DNA from 2 places in the Lysinibacillus sp. FSL K6-0075 genome. Region 2 is predicted to be linked to the other one. Evidence: riboswitches for the same ligand, from Rfam matches in the RefSeq annotation. Region 2 holds a riboswitch; the other holds the start of a gene.
The links. Region 2 has a riboswitch for FMN ahead of ribE (riboflavin synthase). Riboswitches for the same ligand answer to the same signal wherever they lie in the genome.

Region 1 (12,653 bases), 340 kb from region 2:
AAAGTTGGCTATTCGTTTACAAGAGCCCGTTCGCCTACAATTAAATAAAGAGGAAAAAGAACAAGTTCGGCAAGTATTACATGTTTCAAGAAAACGTCAAGAAGCAGTCTTGTCGATCTTTATAGGCGAAGAACGTATTTATGCAATGCCAGTAAAAGTTGAATCAGCGGATCGTTAAAAACGATTTGCTGATTTTTTACATTATTTGATTAATTGATGTTAAATTTGGTAAAATGATAATGAAGGTTGAATTCTTAATTTTCGAAAAAAGGGGTGAGGAAATTGAGGAATGCTTCCATGGAAAGTAAAGGTAGACAAATTCAATTTGGGCTAATAATTGTCTTATTCTTATCAAGTTTAATTGTCCCTGTCATTCTACTATATCCAATTCAAGAGATGCTATATCGACCAAAAGAATTTTATTATTTTGCACCTTATTTTAATGCTTATATTATCTTTATGGCCTCTTTATTTGTCATGGCTCTTGTACTACTAATCAATTATTTGATCATACCTGAAACGAAAAAAAGCAAGAATATTCAACGTGGTCTAGTGTCTGCTTCCTTATTAATTGCTTTAGGTTTCATCGCATTAAGCTTTAATACCTATAAATTGATAGATTCAAACGGTATCTATAGGAGTCCAATTTTTAGTTTAAAAGCTGATTTTGTCGGGTGGGAAGAAGTTGTGAAAGTGGAGCAAGTGAATCTAGAAAAAAGTGGTGTGACAAAGCCTGATCATCTGGTTTTTAAATTTCAAGATGGTTCCACAATTGAAGAATCTTTGGCAGGCAACATGATGCTGGCTAAAAACTATATAGCCAATGAGTTAAACCAACGTGGCCTAACAATTGAAAATGTATACAAATAAAAGCTGCCGAATGGTAGCTTTTTTGTTGTTAAAATAAAGATTTTACAATCGATTCACATTATTGCTAACTGAGTATACTGCTAGTAAACAAAACAAAATGCAGGTTCAAATGTTAAGAAATTAGCTAATGCGAAATTAGTTGGAATACTCAAATAAAAAATGTGAAATTTGTTTTTCTTTAATAATGTCTAAAAGTATGACATAATTTTCACAGATTAGCGGGAAAAAATAACCCTATTCATTGGATCGAAATCGAATGATGAAGAAAGTGTTATTGTGAAAGAAAACTAGAGGTGAAAAAATGGAAAGATTACAAAAGGTCATTGCCTATGCAGGTGTTGCCTCAAGGCGCAAGGCAGAGCAATTGATTTTAGAAGGCAAAGTTAAAGTAAACGGTGTAGTTGTTCGTGAGTTGGGAACAAAGGTATCTAATTCCGATACAATTGAAGTAGAAGGTGTGAAATTAGAAAAAGAAGATAAGGTATATTACTTACTTTACAAACCACGTGGAACAATTTCTGCTGTAACAGATGATAAAGGACGCAAAACTGTCACAGATTTATTTCATCATATTCCGCAACGTATTTTCCCAGTTGGTCGTCTTGATTATGATACATCTGGATTATTGCTATTGACAAATGATGGAGAATTTTCCTATATGTTGACACATCCGAAGTTTAAAATTGACAAAACATATATCGCTCGTGTCAAAGGTGTGCCAACAATTGAAGGGCTTAAAAAGCTTCAACGAGGGATCAAATTAGAGGATGGTAAGACAGCACCAGCTAAGGTAAGTATGACATCCTTTGACGAAAAAGCTGGCAAAGCCATTTGTGAAATCACGATTCATGAAGGCCGTAATCGCCAAGTTCGTCGTATGTTCGAAGCGATTGGGACACCCGTTGTCAAATTAAAACGTGAACGCTTTGCTTTTTTAGATTTATTCGGCCTTTCTCCAGGAGAATACCGTGAATTAACAAAGCATGAAGTCAAGCAACTACGTGTGTTAGCAGAGACAGGAAAGCTGGATTAATGAAATTTGCCAGAAGAAAGTGTGGATACCACAAGAGGTATTTGGATGTTTACACTTTCTTTGTGGTGAAATCGTTCATAAATCATTCATAATTAATAGCTAAGTGTTTTTGTATCATTTTGCTATAATAGGTGAGAATAGTACACCTACTATAGCTGTAACACATTTAATTCGGTATTGTTGACGTCAGTGTGAAAGAAGTTTTTACATACTTATAGACGTATAGAGCATGAAAAAGTTCTATTTGTATCTTCATTATGTAGAAGCATACGCAAGCCGTAATTGATAGGGGGTTTATTAACTTGGAGAAAAAGAAAAAACGTCTTGTACTGCGAACGGTCATTTTAGCTGTGTTAGCATTGGCAATCGGGTACACAGTATATGGAACAGCAACAAAGGAAAAAGTAGAGTTAGTAGCAGTGGGCTCTAAAGCACCTGACTTCACGTTAGTAGATTTAAACGGTGAAAAGCATAAATTGTCGGATTATAAAGGACAAGGGGTATTTTTAAACTTCTGGGGAACTTGGTGTAAGCCTTGTGAGAAGGAAATGCCTGCGATGGACAATCAGTATCAAGAGTATAAAGATCAGGGTGTACAAACATTAGCGGTCAATATTGCTCAAACAGATTTTGAAGTACAGAATTTTGTCGATCGATATGAGTTGTCATTTCCTGTAGTTATCGACAAAACAAAAAGTGTGATGACTGCTTATAATGTAGGTCAATTACCTGCAACAGTGCTAGTTGATCCAGAAGGCAAAGTAGCCAAAATTATTACAGGTGAAATGACGGAGGAAAATATTGCTTCGTACATGGAATTAGTGAAGCCAGATAAGGAGTAAATGACGATGGAAAAAATCATTTGTGCTTGTGGTCATAGTAATCCATACGGCACGAAGCTTTGTGAGAAATGTGGTCGTCCTTTAACCGAAGAAGAAAAACAAAATAAGGTTGTTGATATGCGCTATGATGGTATGGCCATTCGCTCCAAAACATATAACAAATCTTTCATCGATAAAATATGGAATTTCTTCTCGAGTGTTAAAGTAGGTATATCCTTAATTATTATCACATTAATTGCTGCTTCAATCGGAACATTACTACCGCAAGAGTTTTACGTAAAAGCTTCTGATATGGAGAAAGGAGCTTATTACGCAGACGTATATGGTACATTCGGAAAAATCTATTATACGTTGGGGCTTTCAGATTTATATAGCTCATGGTGGTTCCAAATTTTAGTTGGTATGCTGGCAGTATCGATTATTGTGGCAAGTCTTGACCGAGGCATTCCGCTTTATAAATCATTAAAGAATCAACGTGTTAAAAGACATGAAAGCTTTATGAAGCGTCAGCGCATTGTTGCAGAAGGACAAGTGACGGCGAGTGCGGATGAAACGCTTGATAAAGTGGCTCAAAAAATGACTGAGATGAAGTATTCTGTTCGTCGAGATGGTAGCGCTCTCTTAGCTGAAAAAGGACGCTTCTCTCGTTACGGCCCGTACATAAACCATGTAGGTCTCATCATTTTTTTAGGTGGGGTCATGCTACGTCTAATCCCAGGATTCTATGTGGATGAATCGATATGGGTGCGTGAAGGTGAAACACGAGCGATCAGTGGGATGGAAGGTTATTTCATTGAAAACCGTGACTTTATTTTAGAAACACATGATAATACACCTCAAGGAGAGCAAGTTAAACAGGGTGTGAATGTAGTAGCTAAAAACTTCCAGACCGATATTACACTGTACAAGCAGCCTAAAGACGCATTACCAGGGGATACGGAAAATCTAGAAAAAGTAAAAGACTATTCCATTCGTGTAAACCACCCTTTGAAAGAAGATGGCTTTGCTCTTTACCAGATGGATTATCGTCTAAATGAATTAAAACAAATGAATTTTGAATTAATTAATAAGACGACGGAGAAATCATTAGGTAAGGTAGAGATTGATTTAACAAACCCTAAAAAAGAATATGATTTAGGCAATGGTTCATCCGTTCAAATACTAGTGTATACACCAGATTTTGATGGGTTTGAAAATGGTGAGCCACAAACAAAAACATCAATTCCAAATAATCCCGCGTTTTTATTTAAAATGACAACACCAGAAACACCAGAAGGAGAAGTAAGCTTTGTTGAAATTATGCAACCTCCTTTAGAACCACTTGGTGAAAATAAATACAGAATGAAGTTTGCTAGTGCAGAAATGCGTGACATGTCAGGTATTACGGTACGTAAAGATAGTACCATCCCTATTCTGTTTGTTGGGGGTGTCATCTTTATGATCGGTGTTGCGATTGGCTCTTATTGGAATCATCGTCGTTTATGGCTGCAAGTGGAACCAGACGGCCGTGTGTTAATGGCTGCCCATGTCAACAAAAATATGTTCAGCATGAAAAAGGATTTAGATGCTGTCACAACATTTGCTGCATTGCCTCCGTATACAGATCAGTTAGAGAAAGATGAGGCTGGCGAAGAGTCCACAAATGGTGGCATTAAAGAAAAGGAAGGTGACAACACCTTATGAGTTTGATTGATATAAGTGGAAACTTATTATTTGTAGCGTTTATTGCTTATTTAGTTGCGACATTATTATTTGGTGGTTCAATTAAGCAAGCTAATGCTACTGGTAAGAATACTGGCAAATGGGGCCAGCTTGCCATTGTGGTTACCATTATTGGTTTCCTATCACAGCTTGGCTATTTTATTACGCGTTGGATCTATACTGGACATGCGCCAGTAAGTAATATGTTTGAATTTACGACTGCCTTTGGTATGTTCATTGTCGGTGCGTTTATCTTAATTTATTTTATTTATCGTTTGACTGCACTTGGATTAGTGGCATTGCCTGTAGCACTTTTAATTATCGCTTATGCAGCAATGTTCCCGAAAGAAGTAAGTCCATTAGTGCCGTCGTTACAAAGTTATTGGTTAACGATTCACGTTATTACAGCAGCATTAGGGCAATCTATTTTAGCTATTAGTGCTGTGGCAGGACTTATTTACTTATTAAAAGTAGTAGATTTAACGAAGCGTTCTAAACAACGTTTTTGGTTAGAGGCCGTGATGTACTGTCTTGTAGTAGTTATTGGGTTTGTTGCGGTAACATCTACATTTAGTGCTATGGATTATGAGTCTAGCTATAATTATGTGGATAAAGAAGGAACTACTCGTAAAATTATTTACAATTTACCTCCGATTTTCGGTATGAATGAATATGAAGTGGTTGAAGAACATGGCATGTCACCATTAGTAGAAATGCCAGCATTAATTAATGCTAAAAAATTAACAACTGTTGTTTGGTCATTAATGATAGGATCTATTTTGTATTTATTAATTCGTTTAATCGCTCGCCGTCGAATTAGTGCCATTTTCCAACCACTAGTTAAACGTGTCAATTTACAATTACTTGATGAAATTGGTTATCGTTCAGTGTTGATTGGTTTCCCTGTATTCTCCCTAGGTGCTTTAATCTTTGCGATGATTTGGGCACAAATTGCTTGGAGTCGATTCTGGGGTTGGGATCCAAAAGAAGTATGGGCTCTTATTACATGGTTATTCTATGCAGCATTCCTGCATTTACGTTTATCAAAAGGCTGGGAAGGTCGAAAATCTGCTTGGTTAGCATTAATTGGTTTCGGGATTATTTTATTCAACCTAATTGCTGTTAACTTAATCCTTGCAGGTTTACACTCCTACGCGTAACCTGTGAAACAACAAGCCTTTTCGCTGTAGCGAAGAGGCTTTCTTTTCTTTTCAATATGTGTCACAGCATGTACAATAGAAGGTAGAGAAAGATTGGAAGAGAGGGATCGTGAAAGTGTCAGAAAATATTTCAGTATTAGTAGTAGACGACGAGGATCGTATTCGCCGCTTATTAAAAATGTATCTAGAGCGAGAAGGATACCTTGTTGACGAGGCAGAAAATGGTGAACAAGCGATCGAGAAATCTTTAGAAAAAGAGTATCACTGTATTTTACTTGATATTATGATGCCTGAAAAAGATGGGCTAGAAGTGTGTGCGGAAATTCGAGAACGCGCAGCAACACCGATTATTTTATTAACTGCAAAAGGCGAAGAAGCGAATCGTGTACAAGGCTTTGAGCTTGGCGCAGATGACTATATTGTAAAACCATTTAGTCCTCGTGAGGTTGTTTTACGTGTGAAGGCTATTTTACGCCGTTCACAAGCTTTCTCACCAACGACGAATGCATCCTCTTCAAAAGATTTGGTGGTGTTCCAGCATTTAATGATTGATCACGATGCACACCGTGTAACAGCAGAGGGGATTGAGGTCAATTTAACACCAAAAGAGTATGAATTACTGTATTTCTTAGCGAAATCGCCAGACAAAGTATTTGACCGTGAACAACTACTAAAAGAAGTATGGCATTATGACTTCTTTGGTGATTTACGTACAGTGGATACACACGTAAAACGGTTACGTGAAAAGCTCAACCGAGTTTCTGAAAACGCTGCTAAAATGATTGTGACAGTTTGGGGCGTTGGATACAAATTTGAGGTTGTCAATGAATAGAATATGGAATAGTGTTGTCGGGAAGCTATGGGTAACCATATTGCTTCTCGTTTCATTTGTATTATTTGTTTTCACGGTATTAATGCTTGAATTTCTTCAAAATTATCATATGCAGCAAGCAGAAATTTCATTGCGTCAGACAGCTGCAACAGTGGCAAGTATAGTAGATGACAATGAAACAGCAGAATCTACTTCGGAATTATTAAAAGATATTTTACCTACAGGGACCAATGCATTGATTGCGATAAGCCATGTTGAAGTATCCTTTGCAATGCAGGAGGGTGTCAACAAAAAAGAAATACAAGATACTATTTTAGCCAATAAATCTTTTCATGAAGTGTTTCAATCAGATGAACCCATTATTAAAGAAATGATGATGCCTTCTTCTACTGATCAAGAAAAGATGGAATCGTATGTCGTACTTGGTTTCCCCCTAAATGTTGAAAATACAGTACATGGAGCTGTCTTCATCTATCAAAGCCCAGATGCGCTACATAAAACGTCTAAGGAAACAACGAAAATTGTCTTTTTAGCTGCCTTCATAGCATTTGTGCTGACGACATTCTTCGCATTTTTCCTTTCTTCACGTATTACTTCGCCATTAAGAAAAATGCGTGAGTTGGCTTTTGAAATCGCGAAAGGGAATTTTGAAGCGAAAATGCCTACAACGCAAAATGACGAAATTGGTCAACTTGCCGTTGCCTTCAATCAAATGGGCCGTCAATTAAAGCATAATTTAGAGGTTATTAATCAAGAAAACGAACAGCTTTCGAATATTTTGACTTCTATGACAGATGCAGTGATTACCTTTAACCGTGATCGTACAATATTATTAAGTAACCCACCAGCAGAACGTTTAATGCAAAAGTGGTTTGTGAATAAAGGCTCGCAAAGTGCAAAGCCTATCCCTCCAGAGCTGTATCATATGCTTGATCATGTGCTGATGTTTGAGGATAAACTAGAAGAGGAAATTGAAATGGACGGCAACTACTACACATTTACGATTAGTCCTCTCTATAGTGGTGAAATGATACGTGGGGCTGTGGCTGTTATTCGTGATATGACTGAACAACATCGCTTAGAAAAACTAAGATCCGATTTTATAGCCAATGTCTCTCACGAACTAAGGACACCGATTGCTATGCTACAAGGTTACTCTGAAGCATTAATGGACGATGATTTTATTCAGGATCAGGAAGAGCGTAATGAGATTACCAAAATCATTTATGATGAATCGAAGCGAATGGGTCGCCTTGTGACAGATCTATTAGATTTGGCACGCATGGAATCAGGGCATATGACGCTTTATAAAGATGAATTACCGATCAATTCGACATTCGAGCGTATTACACAAAAATTTGCTCAGGTAGCAAAGGAAAAGCACGTTCGTCTGCAATTTGACAGTGAATTTAATGACGAGGCCATGATTAATATTGATGAGGATCGGATTGAACAAGTGCTTACAAATTTAGTCGATAATGCACTTAGACATACAGATGAAGGGTCTGTGACTGTAAAAATCGAGCAGGAGCCGACATTTGCTAAAATATCTGTTCAAGATACAGGGCATGGCATTCCTCAGGATGACTTACCATATGTCTTTGAACGCTTTTACAAAGCCGATAAGGCACGTACCCGTTCCAAAGGCGGAACTGGTCTCGGCTTAGCCATTGCTAGAAATATTGTGAAGGCACACTCAGGTAATATTATGGTAGACAGTGTGCTGAAAGAGGGTACGACCTTCACGTTTTATTTACCGTTCGATTAATAACATGTATTGCTATTAATTGGCTGTAACTTCTATGAATGTAAGACGACAAATATTATAGAACGGGGGTGGAGTGCTTTGAATGACTCCGTGTTCCATCGACTATACGATGCATATCACCAAGACGTGTTTCAGTTTTTAATATATTTAGTAAAAAACCGTACACTTGCCGAAGATTTAGCACATGAAGTTTATGTACGAGTGTTGCGCTCATATGATCAATTTGCAGGGAATAGTAGTGAGAAAACATGGCTATTTGCTATTGCCAAAAATGTAGCGATTGATCATTTTAGAAAGCAAGCTGTACGCCAAAAGCATTCACATGATTTCTTTGACTGGGAAACGGAACAGCTCCATTCAACCACACCATCACCGGAAGATATGCTACAGGCCAGTGATGAATTTATGCAGGTAGAATCAGCACTTGAAAACTGTACAGGCGACCAAAAAATGGTCATTATAATGCGCTATTTTCAGGACTTATCGATCGCAGAAACAGCGCAAATACTAGATTGGACAGAAGCTAAGGTAAAAACGACCCAGCATCGAGCCATTAAATTTTTAAGGCAACAGCTACAGCCGATTAGAGAACAGGAGGCGAAACGGCAATGACGCATAAGCCATTTGATGATGAACAGCTTGAATATGTATTGAACAATGCCCCTAAGCTTTCTGACCACCGTTCAAAAGAAGAAATATTAAATCGGTTAATGGCAGATGCTCGCTTGCAGGATAATAGTCACCTTCAAGAAGCGATACAACAACCTATAGAGAATGAAGAAGCACAACAAGAAAGTAAACCTTTGATCCAAGATGAACGACCATCACGATTTAAGTTCCGAAGAATGCCGATTTTTACGAGTGTAGCAGCAGTTTTCGCGCTAACGGTACTCGTTGGCTCCATGTTCATGAATAATGATGCTAGCCAAAAAGATCTAGCTAGTACTCCAGAAACGGCTAATTACGCTACTTTACAGGAAGATCGTTCTGCTAAAGACGCTGCTACGCAGGATGAAGCGCTTCAATCCAGTATTGTATCGGAGCATGAGCGCATGTTATCTTTACGGTCATCTGTCTATGAGGAAGATGTGAAAGATGCTGTCGTTTTCCGTATTGGTTTAGCAGGACGTGATGCGGAAAGTGTGCCAATGACATATGTGATACCAAATGAGCGTGTAGCAACTGATTTTGGAACAGAAAAACCTTCTACTCTACAGATGTATGAGAAATACGCTCCTCAAATTGATGAAGAAGCCAAAGGGTTTACAGATTATCATCCTTTTAAAGGTGAACTGAAGGAGAAGGAAGACAAGCTTGTCCACGTTTTACCAAAGGACAATGACTATGATGTTGCTTCAGCTACCGTCAATGAGTATAAAGGAACTTTGGAAGATACATTCTCAGATTCTGAATATACGGAAGTGGAGATTCAAAATGAAGATGGCACACCTTATGAGTTTTCTCAAGAGGGCGAGCCAAGCCAAGCTATGTCATTAACAAACGCCAAACATTTTAATTATTATTTATACCAAGATGGTAATGGTGCGGAATATCTGTCACCAGATTTCCGTCAAACATTTGCAAATGTTACAGAGGCACTTACACTCATGAAAAACAAAAATGATGATGTTTATGTAACAGTTGTTCCTGAAAACGTGACTTATACCGTGAAAGAGGAAGCGGAAGGTGTCGTCGTTACATTTGATATCCCCTTAGATTTAGCATCGATGGAGCCAATCCGCGCCACGCAATTGATTGAGGCCATGATGTTAACTGCTGCTGGCTTTGGCCAACAATTACGCTTAGATAATGTGGTCCAAGAAAGCTGGGAAGGATTCGATTTGAAAACGTATTTGCCAAAGCCTGTGGGGCCAAATAAACAATATATGCCTTAGTCAAAAATGGAGCATTCCTGTAGCATGGAATGCTCCATTTTTATAATACATACAAATCTAATCGGATTTTTTTAAGCAGAACTATTTACTTTTTCTTGATAATTAATTATAGTAAGGTTGTAGTATAAAATAATATGATTCATCTTCGGGGCAGGGTGAAAATCCCGACCGGCGGTAATAGAGTGGTAAACCGTTAATGTTTTTCATTAACTCGAATGGTTTATGCTACACTCTTCAGCCCGCGACCTGTGCAAATTTATTTGCATGGCTGACTTGGTGTGATTCCAAGGCCGACAGTTAAAGTCTGGATGGGAGAAGATGGAGGTACGATCGTCATTCATTGTTATGAAGTGAACTATAGCCGAGCGCTTTTTTGTAGAGCTTTTTAAACAGTGCTCAAAAAATAGTTTATATTGACGCTTATTCGTCATGCCTTTCTCCCTTGTGCTTTTTCATGCATAAGGGTTTTTTCATGCTAACAATTGAAAGATCGTCACCTTTCTTCTTGCGAGATTGAATCAGCAAAGAGGAGAGAGTTTTCTATGAAGAAGAATGTTAAACTTCAATCGTTTATTACGATTGGTATGCTGAGCAGTATTTCGTTTTTATTAATGCTTTTTAATTTCCCGATTCCGCCGTTCCCAGCATTTTTGGAAGTGGACTTTAGTGATATGCCTGCATTAATAGCAGCCATCACAATGGGGCCTGTAGCTGGTATTTTAGTAGAGTTATTTAAAAATGTATTGGATTGGATTTTCTCAGGAACGCCAACAGGTGTGCCAGTAGGTCATATTGCTAACTTTACAACAGGCATTTTATTTATTTTACCAGTAAGCTTTATTTTTAATCGCTTTAAAACAATTGCTGGTCTTGTTGGAGGTTTAGCAACAGGTACAGTCGTTATGGCAGTAGGCATGAGTATTTTAAACTATGTAGTATTTTTACCAATGTACACATACTTCTTAGGAATGGAACCTGTTGTAGGTGACTCACTTTATAAAATGATTGTCGCTGGGATTTTACCATTTAACATTGTGAAAGGTATTTTATTAACGGCTATTATGGCGTTTTTATTTACAACAATGCGCAAATGGATCGACCGTCAGCGTTCTATCTATATATCAAAATAATATACGCTAACCTCGGGTGAATATACCCGAGGTTTTTTGTTGAAGGAATGATGGATAGGGTTTAAGGTGTAACGGATAAATTACTAAAAGGAACGGAAAGAAAGGCAAAACTAACGGATAAACATAGAAAAAAGTAATGGAGTAAGCAAGCTATCTAGTACTTTATCATTATGACCTAGTCGAAAGCTATATTTTCATGTAAAATAGGGAAGAGTTTAGAATGTTTGAGGAGTTTGAAGAGATGAGTGAACAAAAGGGACAGTGGTCTAGTAAATTAGGATTTATTCTAGCATCAGCGGGTGCTGCAATTGGACTAGGGGCAATTTGGAAACTACCCTATGTAACGGGACAAAGTGGTGGGGGAGCGTTTTTCCTAATCTTTGTGTTATTTACCTTGTTAATAGGGTTACCAATGCTATTGTCCGAGTATGTTTTGGGGCGTGGTACACAATCGGAGGCTGTAACGGCATATAAAAAAATTGCTCCGACAAAGCCAAGCTGGGCTTGGATTGGTCGAATGGGTGTACTAGGTTGTTTTTTATTATTAACTTTTTATAGTGTAGTTGGAGGTTGGATCTTTATTTATAGCGGGCTCGGTGTTGCTGGCGCTGTAATCGATCCAGCAGTAGATCCTGCTGAACTATTTGGAAAAATTATAGGTACGCCTTGGATTACGCTAGTTGGTTTAGTATTGTTTACATTAGCCAATGTACTTGTGATTTCGTTAGGTGTACAAAATGGGATCGAAAAGGCCAATAAATGGATGATGCCGCTACTCTTTATAATGTTCATTGTCCTTGTTGTGCGTGCTGTTACATTGGATGGGGCAATGGAGGGCGTAAAATTCTTCTTATGGCCTGATTTCTCAAATATTACTGGAAAGGCATTATTAGAAGCGCTGGGGCAATCGTTCTTTGGGTTAGCAGTGGGATTCTCTTGTCTTGTTACATATAGTTCCTATCTAAAAAAGGATGTAAGTCTGCCAAATTCAGCAGGTTCTGTTGTGCTGTTAACTGTGCTAGTCTCATTTTTAGCAGGATTAGCGATTTTCCCTGTTGTGTTCGCTTTTGATTTAGAGCCAGCAGCGGGTCCAGGCTTGCTATTTATGGTGCTACCAACAGCTTTCAGTCAAATGCCATTCGGTGAAGTATTTTTAGCGATGTTTTTATTACTATTTTTATTTGCCACATTAACGTCATCATTTAGTTTATATGAAATTATTGTCGCGGCATTTATGGAACATAGTCAGAAATCCCGTCCAATGTGGACACTTTTACTTGGTATAGTCGTATTTATTGCAGCTATTCCAGCAGCACTTTCTTCTAGTGTTCTATCGGATGTAACGATTTTTGAGAAAAGTATTTTTGATGCAACCGATTTTCTAGTGTCAAACATCATGCTTCCATTAGGAAATTTATTCAT
Region 2 (12,653 bases):
AGTGGAAAAATTGAACAAAGTATAGCTGGCCGTGATTTCGGTATCGGCATCCGGATTTTTTCAGGATTTCAAAGTATTTATACCTATACCAATGACTTTTCAGAGGAAGGTTTACTTGCAGCAGCCAAAAGAGCAGCATTAGCGATTAAAGGTGACGCATCGGGTACCATTCACCCACTTCATAAGGAAATCATCCCACCTATTCATCAAATCCTCCGTATGCCCAATACAGTGGAGCACGCAAGTAAAATAGCTATTATGCGTCAAGCAGACTCCATAGCACGAAATTATGATTCTCGTATTAGCCAAGCAAGGGTTCGCTATTTAGACGAACAACAAAACATACTAATTGCTAATTCTGAAGGCAAATTTGTAGAGGATACACGTGTTCACAGTAGACTCAGCATACAAGCGACTGCCACAGAAGGCAACGAAATCCAAACAGGCTTTTATGGACCTGGTGCACATGCAGGCTTTGAATTTATTGAGCAACTAGATCTAAACCACTATGCAGGAGAGGCTGCACGTATTGCTGTGACGATGCTTCATGCAGATGAATGTCCAAGTGGTAAATTCCCTGTCATTATTGATAACGAATTTGGTGGTGTCATTTTCCATGAAGCTTGCGGTCATGGCTTAGAAGCTACGGCTGTTGCTAAAAACAATTCTGTCTTTGCCAATCGTATTGGTGAAAGAGTGGCTCCTGAAATCGTTACATATATTGATGATGGCACACTTCCGAATGAATGGGGTTCGCTAAACATTGATGATGAAGGAGAAAAAACAAGAAGAAATATTTTAATTGAAAATGGCATATTAAAGGGCTACTTAATTGATAAGTTTAATGCTCGACGCATGAATGCTCAGCCAACAGGCTCTTCACGTCGCCAATCTTATCGATTTAATCCGACCTCACGTATGACCAATACTTACATCGCACCGGGAACATCTACCCCAGCAGATATAATTGCCTCTACGGAGTATGGCATTTATGCAAAATATATGGGTGGAGGACAAGTTTCCCCTACCACTGGTGATTATAATTTTGCGGTGATGGAAGCCTATATCGTCAAAGATGGCAAAATAGATCGTCCTGTGCGTGGCGCCACGCTCATTGGCAATGGAGCCAAGACATTGCAGTTAGTGGATCAAGTTGGGAATAATCTCGCTCATGGAGCAGGCATGTGTGGATCACTTAGTGGTAGCCTTCCTGTCAATGTCGGACAGCCGATGATTCGCGTAAGTGAAATAACTGTTGGTGGAACAAAGGGGGAATAAACTATGAGTATCACACAGTTCCAAAATAAACTTTTACAACAAGCAGCACTGGCTGGACTAACGGAAGCAGAAGTCTATTATGAACAGAAAACTTCTTTCCAATGTACACTGTATGAGGGTGAATTAGATAGCTACGAAACATCTGAGGATGGAGGTCTTAGTCTTCGAGGTCTCTATAAAGGCAAGATGGGCTATGCTTATACGGAAAAAGTAGATGATGATTCCATCTCTTTTTTAATTGACCATGTAAAAGCCAACGCAGATGTACTAGATGAATATGAAGACCTCTCCATTTTTGAAGGCAGCCCGGAATATGCTGAGCACTCTTTTTACAATGAATCGTTAGCAGCAGTTAGTATTCCTGAAAAAATCGATATCCTACGTGCCATAGAACAGAAGATACGAGCATATGATCCTCGCATTGTTACGCTCGATTATTGTATACTCCAATACTATTCAACGGAGCGGACTTTAGCGAATAGTAAAAACTTATCTTTATCACATAAGGAAAATGGCTTAATCCTCTATCTTTCAACTGTGGTCAAAGAAGGAGACGAGTTAAAATCAGGTGAATATTTAAAAACAACGAGAGATTTCCATGCACTTGATGTAAATGCTATTGCCAAGAAAGTTGCTGAGGAGGCACTTGCCAACTTAGGTGAACAGTCCATCCCTTCTAGCAAATACCCTATCCTTCTTCGTCATGATGCGGCAGCTGCACTACTTAGTACCTTTATGCCTATTTTTTCTGCCGAAAATGCACAAAAGAATCAGTCATTGTTAAAAGGAAAGGTGGGGCAGCGAGTCGCCTCTGAAGGGGTCACACTTCTCACTGCTCCTTATCATCCAGATGCGCTATCTGGTGGGAACTTTGATGGTGAAGGCGTTGCGACAAAACATCAAGCCATTATTGCTGATGGGACATTACAAACCCTTTTGCATAATCGGAAAACAGCTACTAAAGATGGCTGTGAAACAACAGGCCATGCAAAAAGAGAATCCTATAAAGAGGCGCTGTCCATTGCTCCTCAAAACATTTATATTGCACCTAGCCAAGATACACAGGACACATTAATCGCCTCTTTATCAGAAGGAATACTCGTAACCAATTTATCAGGGCTTCATTCTGGTACAAATAGTATTTCAGGTGACTTCTCTGTTGCTGCACAAGGATTCCATATTCAAGATGGCAAAATTGCCTCACCCGTGAAGCAAATGACCATTGCGGGTAATTTCTTTAGCTTACTTAAAGATATAGAAGCCATTAGCTCCGATCTTTATTTTTTACCAAGCGGTCATGGTTCACCATCATTCATTGTTAAAGAACTAGCTGTAACCGTTGATTAATAGTAGAAAAGCGAGCCTCTCTTTAATCGGAAGCTCGCTCATTTTATTTGGATAAATCAATTTTTTATTTAATAAGTATATCGTCAATCCACCTACAGTCATAAACAATAATTTTAAGTAGCTGGACAGCGTCAAAGCTAATACCTGATAATAAAACCGTTACAGCAACGTAAAGGACAACCCACTTAAAATCGCTTTAACATCTGTACCTGCTCTGTCGTCATCTTAAGTCCATGCTTTAATAAATAGTTCGTTGCTGGGTTGCTTGCTAAGAAGTTCACTGTCGTCAAATGGACTTTATCTGTTGTAATACTTGCTAAAAACTGTGGAAGTAAATCTACATTACTTTCTTCAAGTATTACCAATTGGTAAAGTAGAATACGCTCCACCTCACCATGTTTATTCCACACGGTTTTGTATAGCATATAGCCCAGTGCTTCCTTGTTATCGTTATAAAACACCTTGGCTTCTCCCTGCTTCACACTCTGCCAGCTACACTGCCAAGGAACATCTTCCTGATAAAAAGATAGATGTGCTAGCTGTTCAGGACGAATGGTTGCTATATGAAGAGTGGCTGTAGATTCTGCTTTTGCTGCATACTCGCCACTTAAAAATAGTAAGTGATGAGCAATTACATAGCCATATTTTTCATATAAAGCAATGGCTATCTGGTTTTCCTTAATCGCTTCCAGCGTACCCATTTCTACGTTTTCCTGTTTATAGATGGCTAAGGTTTCCTCCATTAATAGGCGCGAGACTCCCTTACCACGATACGCTGGGGAAATACCTGTCCCCCCATTCCAAGCAATTTTTTTGCCATCGATGGTACGAAAGCCATTCATAACAATGGCAATCGGTTCATTTTGGTCGAAAACGACGATGGAATGCTCAGGAGATAGCCCCTCGCCCACTAGTCGCTGTAAAAACATTTCTGCTGTCATATTGATTTCAACAAAATAGCCTTCAAAGCCTTTGTTCCATGCTTTCAATATTTCCTCTAATGTACATTGTGCAACTGTTTTAATCTTCATATTTCCCCTCTTTTCAAATGGAATCTAATGTTGCTAAATTTTCTAAGGTTAGTTTTCTGACAATCTCATAACCTTGTCCTAGACCCCTCGGTTTTATGACAACCGTCCCCATATTCGAAATGACACCAAGCCCCACATCTCTTGGAAAGCTATGACCAATGATTACTCTATTCATGCCCTGTGGTGGTATGATTTCCAACATTGATGTAAAAGTCGTTAATATGCGAGTTTGCTCAACACTAGCAAGATTGCCACCTAACATAAAGATTTCAAACAAAAAGGGGTCAATTTGCACATTGTCAGTTGGAAATGCCAGGCGAGCTGTTTCAATCGTCCGACAGAAAGGGCTAGTAGTAATGGTGGAAAGGATGGGAATTTGCCAATAGCGTAGCATTTGACCATAATACATAGCCTCTCTACGACCATGATCGGACAAATTCCGTTGATTTCGACAACTGTGCAATGTGCCATAGGCTTGATCGACACCGACAGTTGCAGTCCCATGCCTTGCATATAAAGTGAGCCCACCCTTTCTCAATAACGCCAGGAGAGCCTTTTCCATTTTCTTCATCTCCTTCATCATATCACTTTCTACTTTGTAATGTATGTCCTATACATAGAAAAAAGCTCCCTACCATTTCTTGTAGAAAGCTTTTTCTATTATTTTATTGGAAGATGGACAATGGCAGTCGTTTCTAAATGTTTTGATGAATCAATTGAAATATGACCATTATATTTAGCAACAATTTCTTTCACAATAAATAAGCCTTGGCCTCTTAATCTACCATTCTCATGTTTTTTCGTTGAAAATCCTTGCTTAAATATTTGATCAGAATTCGCAATATTTGGCCCTGTATTAGTAATTTTAAATTCATACTGTGCCTCATCTGCTGAACAGCAAATTTTAATTTTACGTTGTTCCTCAGGTAATTCAACAGCAGCATCAATCGCGTTATCAATTAAATTAGATAGAATCTTGATTAAATCTGTCGTTTTAATCTTATTAAAGTCATCTTGAGAAATAGTAAAATCCATATCGATATTATGATTTTGAGCCGTTAATTTCTTCGTTTGCAATAATATGGATAAACCTGGATGATCAATATTTAATTTTAATGATTTAATCGCTTGCACTTCTTTGGATAGTGAGGATAAATATTGTTTAGCCTGATCTGTTTTTTCTAATTGTAATAAACCATGTAACACTTGAATATGATTCGTAAAATCATGACGAAGGGACGACACCGAGGTAATCAATGTTTTGATTTCTGCTAGGTACGTGTCCTCTGTAGCTCCAACTTCCTTCGCTACCTCTTTTTGATACCATCTTTGTAAAAATAAAAAAGAACCGATGACAATTAAAATAAGCACACCATTAAAAATAAAATTAAATAAGTTGTCTTCAATGACTTTACCCTTAATACCATTTAGCGTATCTGCACTGATGTCAATGCCTAAATACCCGATAATTTTCCCATTGTCATCTTTGATGGGTGCACCAACCGACAAATAAGACCCATGTACAGAATCATGAATTACCTCTGTGACATAGGTTTCACCGTTATAGGCTTTTTTAACTTGCTTTGCAGGAACAGTACAAATCACCCCAATTCCAAAGCCCTCTTTCATTTCTTTTGGCATCCCCGTAATCATGGCTATTGATACTTCAGGATTGTCCACCTTTAAGGTATAAACAAACAGTGCCCCTAATTTTATTCTTGCATCATTTAAATAATTTCTTACTTTCCAATAATAATCATTTTCCTGTGGATTATTCAAAAATTGCTGATATGCATCCGTATCAATGGATGCAGCAATAGAATGGGCTGCCTCTAAACTTTGATTGGCAATCGACTCTTCAACGGTCTTTTTTATTTTTACATAGGATGTAAAGATGTTTAAACTTGTAAACAAACATAATAAAATCGTTGATAGAATTAATATTAGTTTTATTTTTCTATTTTTCATAAAAAACGGTACTTCCTCATCTATAAATATTCTAGAATATTATTATATTATAATTAACTCTATTTTTTGTTTGTAAAGCAAACATTGCTTGTCTATCCTACATAAATTAAAACACAAAATCAATTTTTATTTTATTCATTCCTAAAATTACACACCGTAACCAATAGTTTAATAATCCTTGACAAGAAAGTAAACTAAAAAGGTAAGTAATAGCGTTTTATGTCTCATTTCCTATTTAAATGGAAAATGGAAAAGGCCACTAAAGCAAAGGTCACAAAAAAGATCAGGTACCGACAATACCTGATCTTCTCCTACATTTGCTTCTTCTTATCCGAAGTACGTGTTTGATCCTGTGGCTTTAAAAACGAAGGTCGTTTCGTATAGCCCTTTGGAGAGGGGCGCAATAATGATTTTCGAAGACTGCCCTTTTCGAAGTCTGCACTAAAGTTTATATAGGGCACTCCCAAGACTTGCATATTAGCCGTATATAGCAGTATGAAAAAGACTGAAATAAAGAAACCAAATAAACCAAAAAACGCAGAAGCAATAATAATGATTAATCGAAAAATACTCATAGCCGTTACAAAGGATTGATTGACCAGTGTAAAAGCAGCAATACTTGAAATGGCAATCACAACAATCATCGAAGGGCTTGTGACACCTGCTTTAATGGCAGCATCACCAATAATTAATCCTCCCACAACACTGATTGAGCCACTGATTGCACTTGGAAGACGCAAGTTGGCTTCCCGAAACATTTCAAACATAAATAGCATCATTAATATTTCAAGAATCGTTGGAAAAGGTAGCCCTGTTCTCGACTCAACAACCGTTGCAAGAAGAATAAAAGGAAGCTGCTCTTGATGATAAGTCGTCAACGCAAGCCACCAACCTGGTAATAGCATACTAATTAATATCCCTACAATTCGAAGTAATCGCTCCAGTGAACTGACAATGATTGGATATTCATTATCCTCTGCCGATTTAAAGAGCAGCATAATATTTGTAGGCGTAATTAAAGCATAGGATACGCCATCAATCATTATTAGTATTCTTCCTCTAATTAATGACTGCAAAGCAAAATCAGGTCTTCCTGTATAATCATGTCTTGGAAGGATGGTTGCTGTCTTTTCGATTGTTTCCATTAACAAATCACCATTGATAACAATATCCGTATCGATTTTTTGTAATTGAAGTCGAATTTGTTCCAGCATATTTAAATTCACAATGTCTTCCATATAAAGGATGGCTACTGTTGTTTTAGAGCGCTTGCCAATTTCTAATGTCTCAACACTAAAAGAATTAGTGGGTAATCGTTTTCTTAATAAAGCAATATTAATAAAAACATCTTCAATAAAGTCATCTCTAGGCCCTTTGACCACTAGTTCGAGTGTTGTTTCCCCAGGCTCTCGATTTGGTCTTTTTGAAATATCGCTAGAATAAAGTAATTGATTTTCTTCAAAATACAATAAGACATGGCCTTTATAGACTCTTGTCACTGCATCCTCTTTCGATAAAATCTTTTGTAAATAGGGTATGTGTAAATGCTGTTCGATTTCTTCCTCTAACATGTCCTCAGAGACTTTGCTTAACAAAGATTGAACACGTTGAACAACCACAGTTTGAAGTATTTGCTCATTGACCATTGCATCACAAGTTATCAAATGTACTGTATATTGCTGAAAATTATATTGTTGGAAAATCACATCAGCAGAGCGTTGAAATAGTGATTTCAACATTTTCAAATTGATCATTTGTTCCATTGATGAAATACTTCTCATCTCCTACTGAGCCAGCTCAAGATTAGTACATTTATGAAAACAATCACCTTCAATAAATACACTTAAGCATATTTTTCCCACGGTTGTTCAAAATATTCAAAGAAACAAATGTTATGACGAGTTATTCCAATTATCCTCAGCCAATCATTTTCTTTAGATTCGCCATCTCGATTGCAGACATTGCAGCATCATAGCCTTTATTACCAGATTTCGTGCCTGCTCTTTCAATCGCCTGTTCAATATTTTCAGTCGTGACAATACCGAAAATAACAGGTACATTCGTTGTTAGCGATACATTGGCAATGCCTTTTGCTGATTCATTACAAACATAGTCATAATGAGTTGTAGAGCCACGAATAACGGTACCTAAACCAATAATGGCATCATATTTCTTTGTTTCTGCCAGTTGTTTCGCAATAAAAGGAACTTCAAAAGCCCCTGGAACCCATGCGACATCAATAGATGCGGGATTAACCCCATGGCGTGTTAAACCATCCATTGCTCCATCCAATAATTTGCTTGTAATGAACTCATTAAAACGACCTACAACTACTGCAATTTTTAAATCCGTTCCAATTAATTGTGCTTCAAATGTTTGACCCATTGTTCTTGCTCCTTTTTAAATAGAAATTTTATTTTCATTTGTGGATAACTGATTACGATAAACAACCAATGCTTCTATTGATATCATTTTTAAGCCATGATGTGCCGCGAACTTTGTCAGTTCCTCAAAACGAAGCATTTGCCCATCATCCCCCATAATTTCACAAATAACACCTGCTGGTATACTATGACAAAGCTTCGCCAAATCAACTGTCGCTTCTGTATGCCCTCTCCGTTCTAACACACCATGCTCCTTCGCAATCAGCGGAAAAATATGACCTGGTCGACGAAAATCAGTCGGCTTAGCTTGCTTTTCTATCATTTTCTGTATTGTCAATGCACGCTCAAAGGCGCTAATCCCTGTCGTTGTTTCTTCATGGTCAATACTCACCGTAAATGCGGTTTGATGGTTATCCGTATTGCGCTGAACCATCGGATGTAAATCTAGCTTTTGTGCGATTTGTTGCGAAATCGGTGTACAGATTAAACCTCTACCATAGGTTGCCATAAAGTTGATTGTTGCTGGTGTGATGAATTCAGCGAGTGCCAGCAGATCTCCTTCATTTTCCCGATCCTCATCATCGACCACCACAATCATATTGCCTTGCTTTAAATCCTCAATGGCTTCTTCAATTGTATGTAGCACGATTATCATCTCCTCATTCTGTTATTTTAAAAACCATGTTGTGCTAAATAATCTCTCGTAATTGTTGGCGTTACTTGCCCTTTTTTTAGTTGCTGTAAAATATATTTACCGACTAAATCTGTTTCGATATTAACGATTGCTCCAACCCTCTTCATACCTAAAACGGTTTCTTTGTAAGTATGAGGAATGAGCGAAATCGTGACACGATTCGTTTCAACATGAAAAAGGGTTAAGCTTGTGCCATCAATTGTTATGGAACCCTTCGGAATACAAAAGCTTGTTAGTTCCTCTGACATTTCTATATCCATATAAACGGCATTTGCTACTGGACGTATGCGCAAAATTTTACCGACGCCATCGACATGACCAGCAACAAAATGACCGCCAAATCGTCCATTAGCAGGCATGGCACGCTCCAAATTAACTGAATCACCTAGTGCCAGCTGCTGTAAATTTGTTGCTTTGACTGTTTCAGGCATAACATCCATTGTAAGCTGCTGTTCAGTAAAATGTGTCACCGTTAAACAAACACCATTGACTGCTATACTGTCGCCAAGCTTGACATCCTCCGCTATCATGGCTGATTGAACCGTAATTTTCATACTGTCCCGATCGCTTTGCACAGCTTTTACGACACCAATATCCTCTACAAGCCCTGTAAACATTCCATCACCTACTCTTCTTATTAGCTCTTCTATCCTTCACTTTTGAAGTTTTATCCGTCATTTTTGAAAGTCTATCCACCTGTTTTTGTATTTTATCCTTCTCCCTTCACTAGTTACCAATAAAAAATAAAAACCCCTTTCATCAAAGGGGTTTTGGGAGTATAAGACATCAACAAATAAGCCTACTTGAAAACGATTTTTTTCATAGACTGTCATCTCATTTGTTCTTCTCCCATCCAGACTATCACTGTCGGTTTTGGATTTGCACCAAATCAGCTTGCGCTCACGGACTTTGAATTGCTTCATCACCGCCGATTGGGAATTTCACCCTACCCCGAAGAACATCTTCTATTCGATTGTAGCTAAATAAAAAAACTTCCCAAAAGATGATTGGGAAGTGGTGTAATAAATGCATAGTCAAATAAACCTTCTAAATTAGAATCAATTTAAAAAGCTCGCATTTTTACCCTTCTCCCATCCAGACTGTCACTGTCGGTTTTGGATTTGCACCAAATCAGCTTGCGCTCACGGACTTTGAATTGCTTCATCACCGCCGATCGGGAATTTCACCCTACCCTGAAGGATACTTTTATTTAGCTAGTCTTACGATAACACTATTTTATTATATTATCCATCCTTCTTTTTAAATTTTTTCGTCATATAAATTTTAAGCAGCTCTGACGTGACTTGATAAATGTAAAAGAAATTATTAAAATGATGACATTTAACCTGTTTGTGAAACTTCTCAATCAAAAAAACGTTCCTTTACAGGTGACTATTCAGTCTAGCAGTTTGGAGGTCATTTCCTTGACATTTTTAAAAAATATACCGTTTAAGCAAGGTGTTTTCTATGCCTTATTAGCACTCTGTTGTGGAATTTCAATTGTTTTCGTCCATCATAATGAACAATTTTATGATCGACCGATAGCGGAAGTAATACAGGTGAACGTCACAGAATCAGAACCGATGACAGATATGTATGAGAATGAGGATGAATTGTTTACACAGGAAATTACGGCCATGATCAAAAATGGACAGTATAAGGGGCAATCCATTTATTTGATGAATGACTATTCTTCTTCTGGTGCTTTTGATCAAAAATACCATGTAGGTAATGAAATCTTTGTCACCATAGATGATCACGCAACACAATCAGGGTTAACAGGTACCATCCTCGATTTAAAACGTGATCAAACCATGATCATGATTGCGTGGATTTTTATTTTCGCCTTACTCATTATAGGCAAAAGACAGGGCTTGTTTTCTATCATTAGTTTGGTTGTCAATGCCTTAATCTTATCATTTGCATTAGATCTTTATGTTACACATGGAGGCGTAAGTCTGTTATTCGTTAGTGGTATTTGTGCCCTGCTATTTACCATTATTTCGCTCCTACTCATTAGTGGATTGAATACAAAAACGTATGTAGCCATTGTGTCCACACTTTTAGGAACCATTATAGCGCTTATCATTAGCTCAATTGTGATGTGGTTGACAGGTGAAAATGGTCTTCGTTATGAAGAAATGCAATTTTTAACACGGCCCTATCGCACAGTCTTTATGGCCGGTTTATTTATTGGCTCGCTTGGGGCTGTCATGGACGTCTCTATTACGATGGCTTCCTCCATTTTTGCTTTATATGAACAAGACCCTTCTATTTCTGTGAAGGCACTTAAAACTTCTGGGCATGAAATTGGCAAAGATATCATGGGTACGATTACAAGTATTTTATTCTTTGCCTACCTTTGCGGCTCCATACCTATGATTATTCTCTATTTGAAAAATTCTTCCACATTAGGGCTCACATTGTCCTTGAATCTTTCTTTAGAATTAGCCCGTGCCTTAGCAGGGGGGATTGGTGTTGTCCTCACGATTCCTATTAGTCAGTATACTGCTATATTTTTCATTAATCGAAAGAGGGTTCAAGAATGAATGTTATCGTCTTATTAGCAGTTATTTTATTTGCGTTAATGGTGATAGTAGGTGGTAAGCAGGGTGTCCGCTCATTTCTTTCTTTATTTCTAAACTTTGGTGTACTCTTTATCACCATCTTTTTAATGACAAACCCTAAAAATAGTCCTATCATCTTGACGTTTATAGCCTGTACGGTCATTAGTTGTATTAGCCTTTTCTATATCAATAAAACAAACAGTAAAACCATTACAGCCTTTATCGCGACGATGGTGACGATTGTTGTGTTACTGCTATTTATTACCTTTATTACAGAAAAATCGATGATCCAAGGGTTTGGTGAAGAATCGACTGAAGAAATTAGTATCTTTTCCCTCTACATTGGCGTTAATTTTGTGCAGATTGGTGCATCAGTCATTATTATGAGTACGATAGGTGCCATTATGGATGTGGCTATTTCTATCGCCACTTCCATGCATGAGATTTTTTATCGCAATCCCACGATTAGTAGAAAGAAACTATTTACATCTGGGCTAAGTATCGGGAGAGATATTTTAGGAACCGATACCAATACATTATTTTTTGCTTTCTTTGGTGGCTATTTAAGCTTGTTAATCTGGTTCAAGGATCTCTCCTATTCGATTGGCGAGATTGTTAACTCCAAAGTTTTTAGTGCTGAAATGACAACCATTCTTTGTGCAGGCATCGGCATTGCACTGATTATTCCGATTGCCTCCTCCATCAATGCCTATTATTTAATTCGAACACGAGAAAAAACAGAAAAACTGTTGTAAAAAGATACTAGCACCTAGCACTTATATGTGATAGGTGCTACATAGTGTTGAAAAACAAAACCATCAATAGAATTTTTGTGAAAGGTGAAAATGGTTTCCGTTGCAGGCTATTTGCTTTCCTGTGGGCGAGCGCCGAGCCGCTTCCTCCGCTATCGCTCCGTTTAGAGTTTTGCCTGTCTCGCTATCCCACGGGAGTCAAGTAGCCTTCCACTTCAACCCAGAAAACGTAATCTTTTTAGCAAATATTTTCAAATAAAGTGAAGGTGTTTACTACTCTTTATGTCACGCATCACTTTTCCACATTGAAAATAAAAATCCTATCCCCTCTAAGAATACAAATAATGGACTATTTGATCGCTATGCTAGTATGAAAAAAGTAAAGACACTTTGCAGAATGGTTGATTGGAGTGGAGCCAGCGTCACTCCTAGGGGATTTAGCGTCACAGATGAGACCCTGGAGCGAACGGAAGTGAGTGAAGCGGCTCATCGGACGCCCCCTGGAAAGGACGCTGGCGGAACGGAAATCAACCTCTCACCTTGCAAAGTTGCTTTTTCTGCCGTTGACTTCATCTTTTTGCAACAACATGTAGCACCTAGCACTTATATGTGATAGGTGCTAGACATTTCTC

Region 1: it holds a riboswitch for FMN, as region 2 does, so the genes downstream of both, MHB65_RS06410 (ECF transporter S component) here and ribE (riboflavin synthase) in region 2, are expected to answer to the same signal.

Annotation. Positions count from the first base shown of each region.
Region 1 covers NZ_CP151947.1:1,351,438-1,364,090, forward strand. The annotation lists gene MHB65_RS06360 (serine hydrolase) at 1-178, shown strand, start outside; gene MHB65_RS06365 (hypothetical protein) at 298-870, shown strand; gene MHB65_RS06370 (pseudouridine synthase) at 1,172-1,903, shown strand; gene resA (thiol-disulfide oxidoreductase ResA) at 2,206-2,745, shown strand; gene MHB65_RS06380 (cytochrome c biogenesis protein ResB) at 2,752-4,428, shown strand; gene ccsB (c-type cytochrome biogenesis protein CcsB) at 4,425-5,606, shown strand; gene MHB65_RS06390 (response regulator transcription factor) at 5,722-6,438, shown strand; gene MHB65_RS06395 (ATP-binding protein) at 6,431-8,206, shown strand; gene sigX (RNA polymerase sigma factor SigX) at 8,264-8,818, shown strand; gene MHB65_RS06405 (RNA polymerase subunit sigma) at 8,815-10,101, shown strand; FMN riboswitch at 10,239-10,425, shown strand; gene MHB65_RS06410 (ECF transporter S component) at 10,644-11,231, shown strand; gene MHB65_RS06415 (sodium-dependent transporter) at 11,473-12,653, shown strand, end outside.
Region 2 covers NZ_CP151947.1:1,696,350-1,709,002, reverse strand. The annotation lists gene MHB65_RS08195 (TldD/PmbA family protein) at 1-1,278, shown strand, start outside; gene MHB65_RS08190 (TldD/PmbA family protein) at 1,282-2,625, shown strand; gene MHB65_RS08185 (GNAT family N-acetyltransferase) at 2,811-3,656, opposite strand; gene MHB65_RS08180 (histidine phosphatase family protein) at 3,670-4,218, opposite strand; gene MHB65_RS08175 (ATP-binding protein) at 4,317-5,624, opposite strand; gene MHB65_RS08170 (spore germination protein) at 5,936-7,387, opposite strand; gene ribE (6,7-dimethyl-8-ribityllumazine synthase) at 7,542-8,009, opposite strand; gene ribB (3,4-dihydroxy-2-butanone-4-phosphate synthase) at 8,025-8,654, opposite strand; gene ribE (riboflavin synthase) at 8,681-9,319, opposite strand; FMN riboswitch at 9,540-9,665, opposite strand; FMN riboswitch at 9,782-9,907, opposite strand; gene MHB65_RS08150 (YibE/F family protein) at 10,127-11,251, shown strand; gene MHB65_RS08145 (YibE/F family protein) at 11,248-12,024, shown strand.